One region of the Ferdinandcohnia jepli genome, then DNA from elsewhere that is predicted to be linked to it. Evidence: riboswitches for the same ligand, from Rfam matches in the RefSeq annotation. Region 1 holds a riboswitch; each other region holds the start of a gene.
The links. Region 1 has a riboswitch for cyclic di-GMP ahead of AB3M96_RS19760 (OmpL47-type beta-barrel domain-containing protein). Riboswitches for the same ligand answer to the same signal wherever they lie in the genome.
Positions count from the first base shown of each region.

Region 2: it holds a riboswitch for cyclic di-GMP, as region 1 does, so the genes downstream of both, AB3M96_RS18210 (hypothetical protein) here and AB3M96_RS19760 (OmpL47-type beta-barrel domain-containing protein) in region 1, are expected to answer to the same signal.
Region 3: it holds a riboswitch for cyclic di-GMP, as region 1 does, so the genes downstream of both, AB3M96_RS18085 (methyl-accepting chemotaxis protein) here and AB3M96_RS19760 (OmpL47-type beta-barrel domain-containing protein) in region 1, are expected to answer to the same signal.

Region 1 is NZ_JBFOKR010000021.1:26,750-32,107, reverse strand. It holds gene AB3M96_RS19775 (flagellar hook-associated protein 2) at 1-1,049, shown strand, start outside; gene fliS (flagellar export chaperone FliS) at 1,068-1,475, shown strand; gene fliT (flagellar protein FliT) at 1,475-1,825, shown strand; cyclic di-GMP riboswitch class I at 1,959-2,054, shown strand; gene AB3M96_RS19760 (OmpL47-type beta-barrel domain-containing protein) at 2,136-5,358, shown strand, end outside.
Region 2 is NZ_JBFOKR010000017.1:104,470-109,827, forward strand. It holds gene AB3M96_RS18195 (EAL domain-containing protein) at 1-1,198, shown strand, start outside; gene AB3M96_RS18200 (glycerol-3-phosphate responsive antiterminator) at 1,826-2,362, opposite strand; gene AB3M96_RS18205 (hypothetical protein) at 2,404-2,553, opposite strand; cyclic di-GMP riboswitch class I at 3,059-3,142, shown strand; gene AB3M96_RS18210 (hypothetical protein) at 3,535-4,008, shown strand; gene AB3M96_RS18215 (S8 family serine peptidase) at 4,217-5,358, opposite strand, start outside.
Region 3 is NZ_JBFOKR010000017.1:72,994-78,351, reverse strand. It holds gene AB3M96_RS18105 (hypothetical protein) at 1-269, shown strand, start outside; gene AB3M96_RS18100 (YwzD family small protein) at 422-550, shown strand; gene AB3M96_RS18095 (Gfo/Idh/MocA family protein) at 822-1,790, shown strand; gene fosM (FosM family fosfomycin resistance protein) at 1,787-2,200, shown strand; cyclic di-GMP riboswitch class I at 2,483-2,570, shown strand; gene AB3M96_RS18085 (methyl-accepting chemotaxis protein) at 2,660-4,339, shown strand; gene AB3M96_RS18080 (nucleotidyltransferase family protein) at 4,387-4,932, shown strand; gene AB3M96_RS18075 (hypothetical protein) at 4,944-5,358, opposite strand, start outside.

The DNA of each region.
Region 1 (5,358 bases):
CCTTCGATCCAGCAACTGACTCATTAAATACTGTTATTAAGAAGATTACTGAGTCCAACTTGGGGGTTCGTGCATTTTACGACAATACATCTGATCGAGTTGTTATGGAGAGAACCAAAACCGGAGATTTCAATAAAACAGCTGAATACGGTGGAGCGGAAATTGGATTTACTGCCGGCTTTTTAACAGAGGTATTAAAATTTAATCCTGATAAAGCTGTAGAGAATGGCGGTACAAATGCAGAATTTACTTACAACGGTGTCCTACCGATAGAAACTACAAAGAATGAATATACAATTAACAATTTAACCTTGAAATTTAACGCTGCCACAGGACAGGAAGAGACGATTAATGTCTCACATAATACGGAGGATGCCTTCAATAATATTGTTCAATATATAAATAAATACAATGAACTTATCGAAAAGGTTAACGGGAAGATAACCGAAACTAGATACCGAGACTATCAACCTTTATCAGATGAAGAAAAAGAAGGTATGACGGAAGACCAGGTAAAGAAGTGGGAAGAAAGGGCTCAAAGTGGCTTACTGCGTAATGACTCTATTCTTTCTGGTGCCCTGAATCAAATGAGAATGGACTTTTATACTCCACTCTCAGGAGCAATAAAAGGTTTTAAACAGTTATCTGATATTGGTATAACTACAACAAAGAATTATTTGGATCGGGGAAAGTTAACTATAAATGAAGAAAAGCTACGTCAGAAACTTCAAGAAAATCCAGATGCTGTTTTTAGACTTTTTTCAACTAGTGGTACAACTGAAGATACACAAGGAATTGCTCAACGAGTTAGAAAGACTATTAAAGGTACCATAGCAAATATTGAAGCAAAAGCTGGTAAGTCTACATGGACGAACCAACAATTTACTATTGGCCGTAATTTATCAACAATTGACAGTCAAATCGATCGTTTCGAAGATAGACTCTCGACAATTGAAAAACGTTATTGGCGACAGTTCACTGAGATGGAAAAGGCGATTCAAAAAGCAAATTCACAATCAGCATACCTCATGCAGCAATTCATTCAGTAAAAAAGGAGCATAGTAACTATGGCAATTAGCAATCCATACCAAGCTTATCAGTCAAACTCTGTTACAACCGCAACACCAGGAGAATTAACATTAATGCTCTATAATGGTTGTTTGAAGTTTATTAAGATAGCACGTAAGGCTATCGAAGAAAATAATATTCAAGAAAAAAATGTGAATCTCCAAAAGGCGCAAAACATCATTAGCGAATTTATGGTTACCCTAAATCCTGATGTAGAAGTTTCCAAAACAATGATGACTATGTACGAATATATTAATCGTCGCTTAATCGAGGTTAATATAAAGAATGATTTGGAAATTCTATCCGAGGTTGAAGGATATGTAACAGACTTCCGTGATACTTGGAAGGAAGTTATCCGGCTTAACCGTCAACGTCAACATAAACATGGACAAGGTGGACAGGTGTAGTGAATCCAGTTGTAGCTCTGTACCGTGTTTCAAAAGAACTTCAAAGTATACTTGATCAGCCTATCGAAAAAGATAGTAGAGACGAAGCAATCGAAAAAATAGCTCTTCTACTAGGCGATAGAGAACAACTTTTACCAGAAGTGAAACCACCATTCTCGGTTGAGGAAAAGAAACTGGGTGCTGAAATCATCCAGATGAATACACTTATCGAGTCCCACCTAGAGAAGATTAAAAAAGATATTCAATTTGATCTGGCCCATGTTAAAAAGAGTAAGGAAACATCAAATAAATATGCGAATCCTTATCAAACTCCACCAGCTGATGGGATGTTTTTTGATAAGCGAAAATAACAAATATATCGAGTAAGTATACAATTCCCTTCGTATTCTTACTCGTTTTTATTAATTTAGAAACTAGTAATATAGTACTGGTAAAATAACTAGTAAAATGGTAATATGATAGACATATATTAACAAAAAACCAAAGTGAAAAAGGCAAACTATGGGAAACTATAGGACGCAAAGCCAAGGGCCTGACCTACATGAACCTAATTTGTGTGGATGGCAGCCGGTTGCCACAAGGACTCATAGTCTTATTACCTATGAACCTTGTTTGAGGTTCTTTTTCTTTTGGATTTTTTAGGGAAGGTAGGACTATAGAATGAGAAAATATTTAAGAAAGAGTATCACAGTTTTTGCATTACTTCTCATGGTTACACAGTTATTGTTTCCATTTGGTAATGCACTAGCAAATGGTAGTATGCTACCGCCAACTACAATTACCCATCAAGAGATAACACCTGATGATATCAAACTCTCTTGGAATGCTGTTTATGGAGCAACAGGTTATCAAATCTATGAGATTACAGATGGACAGCTTTTACAAAAAGGAACGGTTACATCTAGTAGCTATCTGTTTAATAACCTAGAAGAAGGAACGTACACGTTTGCAATCTCGACTTTAACTTCTGAAGGGGAGTCTGGCCCGAGTGCTCCGATCACCTTTACAGTTACTTATCCGGACATGCAGGCACCTACAAATCTAACTCAATCGATTAGAAATGGAAACGATATTTATCTTTCCTGGGGTTCCTCAAAGTATACAGAGAAATATAACGTTTACGAGGTGTCAAAAGAAGGAAACCAGCAGCTAGTAACTTCTGTTACAGGCACTAACCATACAATTAGCAATACTCCAGAAGGAAGCTACACCTATGTTGTAACAGCAGAAAACTCATTATATGGTGAATCATCTCAATCGGATGCTGTACAAGCTGAAGTTGTTTATCCAGTCATGCAAACACCAGCTAATTTTACGTATTCAATATCGAATGGAAATGATATTACTTTTAGATGGAATACAGTCTCCTACGTGACAAATTATAAATTATACAAGGTTACTGAGGATGGCAAGGAACTTATTGAAACAACAAAGAATTCGTCGTATAAGCTAAGTAATGTAGCACCTGGAACATATACATACGAGATTCAATCCTATAGTGATCGTTTCGGCGAATCAGTGGATGAATCTGGACAACTCCAGATAACTGTAGATGAAATTAAAATGGTTGCCCCAAGTAATTTTACATATCAGCTAGTAAATGTAAATGATATTAAGTTAACTTGGGATAGCGTAAACAATGCTACAAATTATAAAATCTATCAGATTATCAATGGTGAGAAAGTCCTGAAGAGTACTGAAACAAGGACGTCTGTCACATATTCAAAACAGGAAGCGGGCGAATATGATTTTGAAATTCATTCATACAGTGACCGTTTTGGAGAATCTGTAGATGGAAGTAAGGTTTCAGTAGTTGTTGATCAAGTAGAGATGGAAGCCCCAAGTACAATTTCATATAACGTAAAAAATGGAAATGATCTTGTATTAGAATGGGAAGCTACATCTAATACTACAGACTATAAAATCTATCAAGTAAATAATGATGGCACAAAAGTATTAAAAAGGACTGCAACTAGTACTTCAACTACTTTTACGAATATGGCTGAAGGAAGTTACACTTTTATGATTCATTCAAATTCTACTAGATTTGGAGAATCAGCTGAAGGAAAAGAACTTTTATTCTCGATTGTATACCCAAAGATGAGTTCACCAAGTAATGTAACGGAAACGATTAAAAGTGAAACATCATTTAGCTTGCATTGGGATGCAGTAGATTATGCAACAAATTATAAAGTATACCAAATCGCAGATGACAAAAAGGTACTAAAAAGCACTGTTACCGGGACTAGCGTTTCTTATTCAAATATGCCTGCGGGAGATTACACGTATGAAATTTACGCTTACTCTTCAAGATTTGGCGAGTCTGAACAAGGTACAAAAGTAACAGTTACACTAGAAGGCCAAACAATGAAGGCACCAGCGGAACTAGCTTTCACAACTAAGAATGGAAATGATGTTGCGTTAAATTGGTCTTCAGTAGATTATGCAACAAACTATAATATTTACGAAGTTGTTAATGGTGAAAAAGTATTCAAAAGGAATACAACATCAAAGTCTTATACTTTTACAAATTTAGCTGAAGGTGAATATACATTTGTAATTCACTCGAATTCTACTTACTATGGAGAATCAAAGTATGGGGCTGAAGTAACGGTTTCAGTTGTACATCCATTAATGGAAAAGCCAACTAATTTAAGTTTTTCAATCCTAAACGGAAATGATGTTAAATTAAGTTGGGACGAGGTAGAATACGCAACAAGCTATAATGTATATGAGCTAATTGGTGATGATAAAGTATTCCGATACAACGCCAAATCTGAGTCATATACTTTCTCAAATGTATCGGAAGGTCAGCACACCTATGTTGTTCATTCTGTGAGTGAGCGTTTTGGAGAATCAAGCATAGGTAATTATACTTCGATGGATGTAGAGCATCCAATCATGCAGGCTCCAGAAAGTTTATCTTCAAGTATTTTAAAGGGCAATGATATCAAGTTAAGTTGGTCAACAGTAACCTATGCTACAAATTATAATATATATAGAGTGACTGGAGATGAAAAGGAACTAGAAAAATCAGTCACAGGAACATCGGTTACATTTACAAACTTACCTGAGGGTGTTTACAAATACGAGGTGTATTCAAATAGTAGCCGCTTTGGTGAATCACCGGAGAGTAGCGCAATTGAAATTACCGTCGTTCATCCTATCATGCAAAAACCAGAGAATATCACAGATAGGATTTCAAATGGAAATGACATCATTCTTAAATGGAATGAAACAGATTATGCAACTAAATATAATGTATATCAAATAATTGAGGGCGAGAAAGTCTATCAAAAATATACTACAGGTACGTCAATTAGTTTCACCAATATGCCTGAAGGTGATTATGAATTTATAGTGCACTCATATAGTGATCGATTTGGTGAATCACCAGATGGGAACAAAATCTCATTTAGACTTGTGCACCCGATAATGCAATCACCTGAAAATTTTAGAAACACTATTTCGAATGGAAATGATATTGTAATCAGATGGAATGAAACAGATTATGCAACTGGCTATAATCTTTACTCAGTTAAAGATGGGGAAAAGATATTGTTAAGGTCAACTAAAGGTACATCTTCTACCTTTACGAATATGGCTGAAGGTGATTATGAGTATCTAGTTCACTCATATAGCACTCGATTTGGAGAATCTCCAGATGGAAGTAAGTTAGACCTTACTCTAAACTGGCCGGTTGTTCAACCGCCTCAGGTAGATGCAGATGTAAATAATTTTAATAACATAACACTATCTTGGCCAGCTGTTACATGGGCAGATGAATATAGGGTTTACAAAGTTACAAATGAAAAAAGGGAATTAATAAACAAGGGCAGCGCCAGAAACTATAAAGTTTACAACCTAACTGAAGACAGCCATT
Region 2 (5,358 bases), on a different contig from region 1:
CAGTATACCTTTTAGTCTCATTTTTCTAGATCTAAATGAGTTCAAGAAGACTAATGATCGGTATGGTCATCTAGCTGGAGATGAAGTTCTACGTGTGGTTGCGAAACGAATTACTGATACGAACCATGGTAAAAAGGCTTACCATATCGGCGGCGATGAATTCGTAATTTATTATCCTACTATAGAGAATGAAACAGTCAAAGAAGCTGCAAATCAGATTGCTCAACGTATTCGCCAACCCATTTTGTATGAAAACTATGAACTACAGGTGTACGCTAGTCTCGGTGTTGCAAATTATCCTCACGATGCGAAAACGATTAAAGATTTACTTAGAAGAGCAGACCTTGCAATGTATGCATCAAAAGAGAAACAAGGTAGTGAGCTTGTATTTTATCAAGAAAATCTCTTGGCTGCAGTTGAAGAACGATTTTTGCTGGAGCAAGACTTAAAAGAAGCACTCGAAAAAAAGCAATTTGAGCTGTTTTATCAGCCACAAGTAGATATTCATACAGGAAAATTGAGTGGTGCCGAAGCATTGGTACGATGGAACCATCCGACAAAAGGGTTATTGCCTCCTGCACAATTTATTCACGTTTTAGAAGAGACCGGGTTAATTATTGATGTTGGTGAGTGGGTTATTGCCGAGGTTTTTAAAGCGATCCGGCAGTGGGAGGACGAGGGTTTATATATCCCCGGAGTGTCTGTTAATATCTCTGCAAAACATTTCGATAAACATAATTTATATCAGGCCATACAAGATACCAATAAGGAGCACCAAAGCTGCTTGAAAAAGCTCGATGTTGAAATTACAGAGAGTGCTATGATCGACCTGGAGAAATCCATTGATACGTTGCAAAAGCTGAAAGAAATCGGAGTTTCGATTAGCTTGGACGACTTTGGTACAGGCTATAGTTCACTCAGTGTACTCCACCGCTTGCCCATTGATTGTGTAAAAATCGATCGTTCTTTTATTAAGAATTTTGATAAGGATTCGAAGGTTGTGATTCAAATGATACTTAATCTGGCCAAGAACTTGCACGTAAAGGTAATCGCAGAAGGAATAGAAAAGAAAGAGCAAATTGATTTCCTCATTAAAGAAGGCTGCGATTTCGGACAAGGCTACTATTACAGCATGCCGCTTCCTAAGAGAGAATTTGAAGAGAAATGGTTGAAGCAGAGTTCTAGTGGAACAGCTTAGATAGAAGGCTGTACTTAATTCTAGCAGAAAAACATAGATGGAAGGCGGTACTGAGGTTTTAATGGAACAACTTAGACAGAAGCTTTAGCCAACCGAAAAAAGATATCCACAGGGGTATGCTTAGTGTGGTACCCCAGACTATTCCAATTGCTAACCGATTTGTTTTTTCCTCCATCATGGACAAATCCCTTCTTCCTGCGTTAGCCTTTCCTCCATTATAAAGGATAAGTAAACACAGGTTAGTACAAACAGCAAGACAAATTAAGGCAAACTCCTCTATTGGTATTGCCGAGATTTGTAACATTTAACCGGTATTTGTAAGGGGATTTTCAAATTTTGTGATTGGAATGTATTTCTGTGGTGTCGTTTTGTATTTCTGTGGTGTCAGGCACCACAGAAATACACTTTCACCATTTTGTCCACCTCAGGTGGATACTTTGATATTAGAAAACTCGGCGATTGCTGAGCCTTTAGGCGACAGGAGAGCCGTAGTTGCACTTATTCAGATAGGAAAGAATTTTATACTTTAATACAGTAATGCTTTTCTAACTGCTAAATAAAAGCTTGCACCGTATATGGTGCAAGCTTCCTTTGATTAGTGTTTGTGATTGTGTGATGTGGTCTATGTTAATTCCATAGTTCTCTTTGGGATGTGGTAATGGCGGTAGCTCCGGCGTTAAGTGCTTTTTCGATGTCTTCTTTTGTGCGAATGAAGCCGCCTGCGAGGACTGGTGTTTGTAGGTGCTCCTTTACTTCTTTGATCAGCCATGGCATCGCGCCGGGGAGGACTTCTATGTAATCTGGTTTGGTTTTTTCAATTAAAGCATAACTTTTCTCAAGGGCATGGGAATCAAGTAGAAATATTCGTTGGATTGCCAGTACACCTTTTTGTTTGGCCTTTTTTATCACACTCGACTTTGTAGAGATTAATCCATAGGGTTTGAATTCCTGGCAGATAAATTCAGTTGCGTAATCATCATTTTTAATACCATGAATCATATCTACATGGTATATCATCTTTTTTCCATGGTCGTTAGCCATTTTATTTATATGTTTCATTTGTGAGATATGAGTTTCTAAATAGACGCCAATTTCAAACTTACTAGTAAGAAACGATTCAAACTCTTTCATAGTTGTTGAAGCCGGCAATATCTTTTGATCCATTTTTACTTCCCTCTTTCATGCATACTCATGCCTAGTATACACTACTTTCGGTCAAGTTCCTCCATGTCTTCCTTATGAACCAAGGACACTTTTCCTGTTTCAACGTTTTGAATTTCACAAAATCCAGTTTCGTAAACGTGCAGGATTTCATAAATCTCTTCTCTATACAGCACCGTCATTCCTCGATTCATACTCCACTCTCCTACCATTCACTTTATAGTTTGTATAGTTTAACTTACAAAAAATACCAGTGCGTTAGTAAAAAAAGACCCTACCAAAAAGTAGGGTAAAGAGAGAAAAAATTCTACAGGTAAAAATTTATAGTACATTGTAGAGAACCCCATATTCTACTACAATAACTAACAATAAGAAAAAAATATTGGATTAACAAGATAGTATGTACTGTTTATTAGTAGAAATATCTTATATTTATATAGTACCAAGGTATTAGCAATTTGTATATTGGGAAAATAGGGTCAATTTTGTATCAATATTTGCTATGTTTTTAGAGTAACTTTCCCAACAGGAGTTTTTGGATTTATGTCGAATATTATAAAGTTATACTTTTTTTCAGCTCTTCCATCTGGTTTTTTGTCGGAATTTGTCAATTAAAACCCTTACATTTCTACCAAATTTCCCCATATTCTGCGTTTCGGACATGCTATCCTATCATTATTACGTTATTGCACTTATAAATATTAGAAAAGGCAAAGTCTATGAAAATAGGTGACGCAAAGCTATAGGGACTACGTCATTACGATATGTCAGCCAGCTACCTTCAGAAAAACCACACCTTGATACTAGAGGTTTGCGAGTACTTTTATGGAGGGATTAGATTTATGCCATATTATACCTTTAAAGAAATTTGGACACCTTTGAAATTAGTAGGCGTCCGTTTTTACCGACGTATGGAAGATCGCATTTTGTTCGTAAAGTATGGAAACGGGCCTCGTCGTCCCATTTTAACAAGATTTAATTAATTGGTCTGTAGCGTATGCTTCAGCTTTTTTTATGGGTAAATATCGCGAAGATAATGCCAGACTAGGCGGAAAGATGTATGTAACATTGCCTCTACATTAATTCTGTCAAAACCTGTTTGTTATCAGGAATAGGACAACTCTCCAAGGGCATATCCATATTAGTAAACAAGCTTAAGGAGGCTTTGTTTGCTTATGAGACGAAGACGAGGTCTACCATTGCCATTGCCACTGCCAATAATATTGCTCTTTATAGGAGTTCTTGTACTATTTATATTTGCAATATCTTTATTCCGATCTTCCCCAGAGGACGAAGCAAAGGATCTGGTGGCCGAGTTTTATGAATATGAACAAGACGCTGATTTCGGGAGTTCATGGGAATTGTTTCATCCACTGATGAAGGAGAAATTTACGAAGAGTGACTATATCCAGCAACGAAATCACGTTTTCGTTGGCCACTTTGGAACAGATACTTTCCAATATACAGTAGGTGAAGTTGAAGAGGTAGACTCTTGGAAAATGACTAAAAATGCTATCACCTTAAAAAATGTCTACAAAGTACCCATCACCCAAACCTATAAAAGTACCTATGGCACCTTCACCATCCACCAGGACATCTTCGTCACCCAAGAAAAAGACGAATGGACAGTGCTCTGGTCGTACCAATAATAGGCATGTCTCTGTACACAGTTTCCACACTATCCACAATGGTGTCAGGCACCATAGAAATACACTCAGGGTCATTTGTCCACCTCAGACGGACAGTGGTGAAAAAACCTCTATTCACCTATGAGGCGTTCGCAAAGCTGCAACTCAACATAAGAGCCTGGTCCCCACTAAAATACGGGGGCCAGGCTCTTTTTATTCACGAAATTGTTCACTGCATATACGCGTTATAAAAACGTGTCATAGCTACTGCAAATTCACCACGGGTTACCTTTTCCGTTGGGCTGAATGTTGCCGTTACTTTTGGTTTTAAGTCAAACGGCCCCTGCGACACAGAAAACTTTGCGTTTAGAATATTTAAGTCCAATGCTAACTGAACATATCCCTTTAACTCTGCTGGTATAGTACCGGCATCATCAATTTTCACTCTTTCATCTTTATACTGGACCGTAATTTCCCCTGTCCCGAGTTCCTTCGCTTCGTTTTCCAATCCAAGCGTCTGAACAAGAGAATAGGCTAGTTCTGCCCTTGTTACAGCATCTTTTGGTGCAAACTTACCGGTTGAGCGAGGTAGCATCACGCCGTTTTGGACCTGTTTCCCATCTCTAAACGCAGCCCCTTTCGCTACAACTGCTTCCACAAAAGCAAGGTCAACAGCAGATACATCACTAAAGGTAGCTGAAGTAGGCAAAGCTTGTCGCACCTCTCCGCCCATAACTAAGTATTTTGCAAGGTCTTTCCTTGTTAACGCCGCATCCGGCTTAAAGGTTCCATTTGCATATCCATCAAATAAGCGTTCTTCTACACCGAGCTTAATTGCACCTGCAGCAGGATGACCTTCTATATCATTTAACCCCAAGAACCCGCTCACCTGCGTGAATGCCAATGACCCATTAACCGTTTCAGGCAAGCCGATTCCAATTGGATTTAATTCATGCCCCTTCAACCCACGGAGCTCCGCTTTCCACGCTCCTGCAACAGGTGAACTTACCGTAACTGTTCGATCAGGGTAAAGTGTGAACAGCAAGCTCACACCTGAACTGTACTCCGTACCATCTGGAGCAATTAATACGAGATTAAGAGGATTTCCCGTTTGTCCTAGCAGCCCGTACGTATTAATTTTTGCGGTAAGGCTAGAGACCCCATCTTCAACCGTAAATTCATACTGATTTTTCGATAAAAATGTTAGAGGATTGTAAGTTACTTGAAAATCACTGCGGGTTGTTGAACTCTCTACACTGCTTGAGAATGCTTGATTTTGGTTAACTGTTTCTCCATAGCTTTTTTCATTATATACAGAATCAACTGCCGCATACGCATTCACATATCCAGCACCAACCTCCCAAGGCCCAT
Region 3 (5,358 bases), on a different contig from region 1:
GTCCATTTATTTACCTTGATGGTGCAGAACGCAATAAACTTGTAGCGAATATTTTAAAATCAACAGATTTTCACAATTTGAAAAAAGCACAGGAAGCTGAAGGATATAGCTTTGCAGGTGCGGACCTTATTCAAGTGGTTAAGCCAAATACTGGTGAAGACTTTAGACTAGGCGCTGTTCCGTTTGTTAATGAAAAAGGGGAAATTAAGTATGCTGCCTTCTATAATAATAGCTTTGCAGGTTTTCCACCTGGACCTACTCCGTTTTAAATAAATTATGATGCAATACCCCCATTCTTTGGGGGTATTTTTGTTTTCTAGTATAAAAGTCACGAATTCTACAAAATTTTTCCTTTGCTAAATTTCTAGAATAGTGTAAAATGGATTTTAATTGGAAAAAATGATAATGGCAGGTAATTAAAATGAGTTCAGAACAACTATTAAATATAATGTTAGAGATTCAGAAAAAGGTAGAAGAAACGGCTTCTATTACAACAGAGGAAGTAATGCGCGACCTTGTTGGTAAACTAAAAGAATGTACAAGTATGTGATCTAGAGGAGATTCCTCTGGATTTTTTTGTGGATTAATAGTTAATCGCAGGAATATTAATTTTTTTCGGATTATATCCCATTATTGCCGGATTAACAAAATTATTGCCGAATTATGCGCAAGTTTTCCCGGAATATTGTAATTATTGCCGAATTCCGTCCAAGTTTTGTCGGATTAACAAACTAACATTAAGTTTACCTCCACAAAACCTTCCACATTCACCCAAAATATGAGAATATAGCCTTGTTATCTACTAAAAAGGAGGCATCACAATGGCGAAAGTTCGATTTGGTATTTTAAGTACGGCAAATATAGCGAGAAAGTCACTGATTCCGGCTATGAAGCGAGCTGAAAACGCAGAGGTTGTTGCGGTTGCGAGCGAAAGCGGGAAGGCCGAGGCGTTTGCTGCAGAATTAGATATTCCGAAATTCTACAACTCATATAAAGACTTACTAAATGACCCTGATATTGACGCGGTTTACATTCCACTGCCAAACCAATTACATAAAGAGTGGGCGATTGAAGCAGCGAAGGCTGGTAAGCATGTGCTGTGTGAAAAGCCTGCTGCATTAACTTCTCAAGAGGTTGAGGATATTGCCGAAGTATTCAATCAGCATAATGTGCTTTTCATGGAAGCTTTCATGTATCAGTTCCATCCGCAGCATGATCGCGTGAAAGAGATAATCGCTTCCGGCGAAATTGGAGACCTTAAACTAATCCGTTCAACATTTTCATTTGCACATGATGGTGATCCGACGAACATTCGCTTAAACCGTGAACTTGGTGGAGGCGCAATATATGATATTGGCTGTTACACCATTCATGCGAGCCGCCTTCTAGCTGGTGAAGAGCCTACCGATGTAAAAGCATCTGCAACCATGCACCCTGAATACGGTGTTGATATGACTGCTGCCGGTACGCTCACATTTCCAAGTGGAGTTCTAGCGAGCTTTGATTGCAGCTTCGAACAACAGTATAAAGCACAATACGAAGCGGTAGGCACAAACGGCTCTATTTTTGTAAAATATGCATTTCGCCCGGATATTGAGGATGGAAATGGTACTATCGAAGTTAGTACAACTTCTGAAAAAAGAGTCGAAACTGTTCAAGGAGATCAATACAAGCTTCAGGTTGAGCATTTTGCTGAAGCAGTGTTAACCGGAAAACAACTTAAATATTCTATTGAAGAAACAATCAAAAACATGCGTGTAATTGAGAGAGCACTTAAACAAGTGAGATGAACATAAACCATCTGTTATTCTCGGTGTCTGATCTCGAAACTTCGATAAAATTTTACCAGGAAGTTTTCGGTGCAAAGTTTCTTGTAAAAGGGAGAACCACCGCATACTTTGACCTGAATGGATTATGGCTAGCGTTAAATGAAGAACAGAACATACCAAGAAATGAAATTCATCAATCATATACACATATTGCTTTTACAATAGATGAAGCAGATTATGAAAAAATGCACCAAAAACTCGTAGCGCTGAACGTCACGATTTTACCCGGCCGCACCCGAGACGAAAAAGACAAACAATCAATCTACTTCACAGACCCAGACGGTCACAAATTTGAGTTCCACACCGGAACCCTTCAAGACCGCATTCAATACTACAAACAAGAAAAACACCATATGGAATTTTTCGAATAAAGTCAGCGTTATGCTGGCTTTTTTTCTTCCTCTTTTATGTATATCTATCAAATTCCTGGTAATACTAGATTACTAGAGAAGGTAGGAAAACTAGAGTAGGAGGGAAGAAGATGAGAGCAAATATAGAGTTACCAGAAGTTTTGCCAGCGAGTGCGGATGAGTTTTTAAAAATGCTGCTAGATTTGGTTGTGAAAAAGTAGTTCACAAATTTAGATAATTCCTTTGTCGTGTATTGTTGAATCCTGTAGTTGCCTGTATACTAGGAGTATAGTCTACTAGTTACATAGGAAAAGGCAAACTTTCCGAAAGGACAGGACGCAAAACCATAGGGTCTACAGTACAAAAGTACCATGACAGCCTGGTTACCAATAAATGATTGCATTCGTTGGCCATTCTATGTTGAGAATGGTCTTATTTTTTTATAAAAGCGTTATCAAACTGTGAAAGAGGTAAAAATACATGAAAAGTATCCGAATACGATTAATCGTGAGTTTTCTAGCTATTATTATTTTTTGCGTGGGACTAGCCGTCTTTAACTACTTCGCGGTTTCCACGATGAATGACCAGACTCAGGAAATGGTGTCTGAAGAGTTGCCGGTCCTTATCCAGCTTGAGAATCTAAAATACAATATTGCGCAGAGCGCTGGATTAACAAGAGGATACGTACTTTTTGGGGAAATTTCCTATAAAAATGATTTTGATGTTTACACGGTGAATTTTGATGTCATTAACAAAGAGTTAAGTGAACTGAAGATTAAAGAAATAGACACTCTGTTGAAAAATACAGCTGAATGGCGAGAAGCGATTAAATCGGGTGTCATTACTCCTTATGAGAGTGGCGATGACAAGTTAGCTAGACACAATCTCGGTACTTTTGTTCAACCTACGGCCAGAGGGTTAATGGAGTCGATTGAAAAGTTATCGAATGACCAACAAAGACACATAGTTTCAAGCGGGAACGCAGTTGTAAATTACGGTCAACAGATCAACCTTGCAGGAATTATTGTTGGGGCTGTGGTTATTATTCTCGGAATGGCAATTGCATTTTACACTTCTGAAGTAATTGCAAGACCAGTGAAAAAAATTGCAGCTAGAATGAATCAGATTGCAAAAGGTGAGCTCCCTGTTGAGCCAATCGCCACAAAGTCTAAGGACGAAATTGGCCAGCTTGTAAATTCAGTTAATGAGATGAATGAAAACTTACGTAGTATGATTGGACAAATGGCCGTGGTGTCAGATAATTTAACCGGTCAAAGTGAAGAATTTGCGCAATATGCTGATGAAGTGATGGCGGGAAGTCAGCAAATCGCAACAACCATGCATGAAATTTCAAATGGTGCTGAAGAACAAGCATCTTCGTCAACCGCACTAATCGAGCAAATGTCACACTTCTCACAAGAAATTATGCAGGTTGCCGTTAAAGGCGACGATATTAAAGACCAATCGCAAGGTATGTTACAAATGACAAACGATGGAAGCTCTTATATGGAAATGTCCATCCAACAAATGAACAAAATTAATGAGAAAATGAAGATCTCACACGAGAAGGTAGTGGGGCTTGATCAAAAAACAAATGAAATTACTCAGCTTGTAAAAGTAATTAAAGAAATTGCGGGGCAAACAAATCTACTTGCACTGAATGCAGCAATTGAAGCAGCCCGTGCTGGTGAACATGGTCGTGGCTTTGCAGTTGTAGCAGATGAAGTTCGTAAGCTTGCCGAACAAGTTAGCAAATCCGTAACCGAAATTACTGACATCGTAGGGGAAATCCAAAATGAATCGAAACAAGTGGTAGAGTCATTGGATGACGGCTACCAATCGGTTACAGAAGGCACGGAGCAAATCCAAACAACCGGTGAAACCTTCAACGCACTGAAAAAGACGATCGACCAAATCGGCACACAAATCGAAGCAATGTCAGCGTCACTTTACAATGTGTTAGATGACTCACAACAAATCAACGCTTCGATTGAAAGCATTGCATCTGTAGCAGAAGAATCAGCTGCAGGAGTTGAGCAAGTATCTGCAACTGCACAACAATCAAGCAGCTCAATGGATGAAGTTGCGAAGAGTGCAAAAGCACTTGAAGAAAATGCTGGAGAGCTGAATACACTAATTCAGCAGTTTAAGATAAAGTAATTTTTGGAGGTCTGGGTTCCAGGCCTTTTTTGATGGGGGAACATTGAATGTTAGATACATTAGCTATGATTGGCGACGAACTCAATAGCCGGAATATTAAGTGGGGAGTCGGTGGATCGCTGCTGCTTCATTTTCATGGGTTGGTGGATGATCCGAATGATGTTGATATTTTAGTAAGTGTTGAGGATGTTGAACAGGTACGTGAGGTTTTTTCGAGTCTTGCTGTAGCGAAGGAAGTTGTGAGCAAGGAGCCTTTTCGGACAAGACATTTTTCGAAATACACAGCCAACCAAGTTGATTTCGATGTGATGGGCGGGTTTGCGATTGAGCATAGTGAAGGGGTATACGAGCTGGATTTTGGCGAGTGTTCTGTGGCTGATACTCGTGAAATAAGTGGAGTTGAGATTCCGTTGTGTTCGTTAGAGGATTGGTTTGTGCTGTATTGGCTTATTCCGGGGAAACAGGAGAAAGTGGAGTTGCTTGAGGCTTATTTTCATTTAAATGGTTTGACCAACTCATCAATTTTTGAAAAAGCATTGAAACAACCACTATCATTTGAGTTAAAAGAACGAATCATAAACCTACTAAAATAAGACAGACACGCTCACTCGGGCGCGTCTGTTTCTTCTTTTTTCGTTACTTTTACATTGCGGAATTTAAACTCAGTTGCTTCTTGTTTATTGGTTAGTACCATGGCATCAATTTGCGAAGTGCTATCCTGCAGTTCAACCTCAAGTTGGACAGTTCTCCATACATCATGGATTGAGATAACCGGTGATACTGTTTCAGCTAAAAATGTACCTCTCGGGTCTGTTTCATCTACGTTTAGATATATAGCTGTTGCACCTTGGAGTTCAACAGAGAAAATATATGTTTCTCCACCTTTAATATCTTTTGGCGTGAACACAAAACCCTCGTTTTCCTTGTTACCTTCTGTTTTTACCGAGTAGATTCCGTCTTTTAATTTTGTAACCGTGGCGCCAACACCGAAATATTGAGGTTCCTCTGCAGCTTGGACA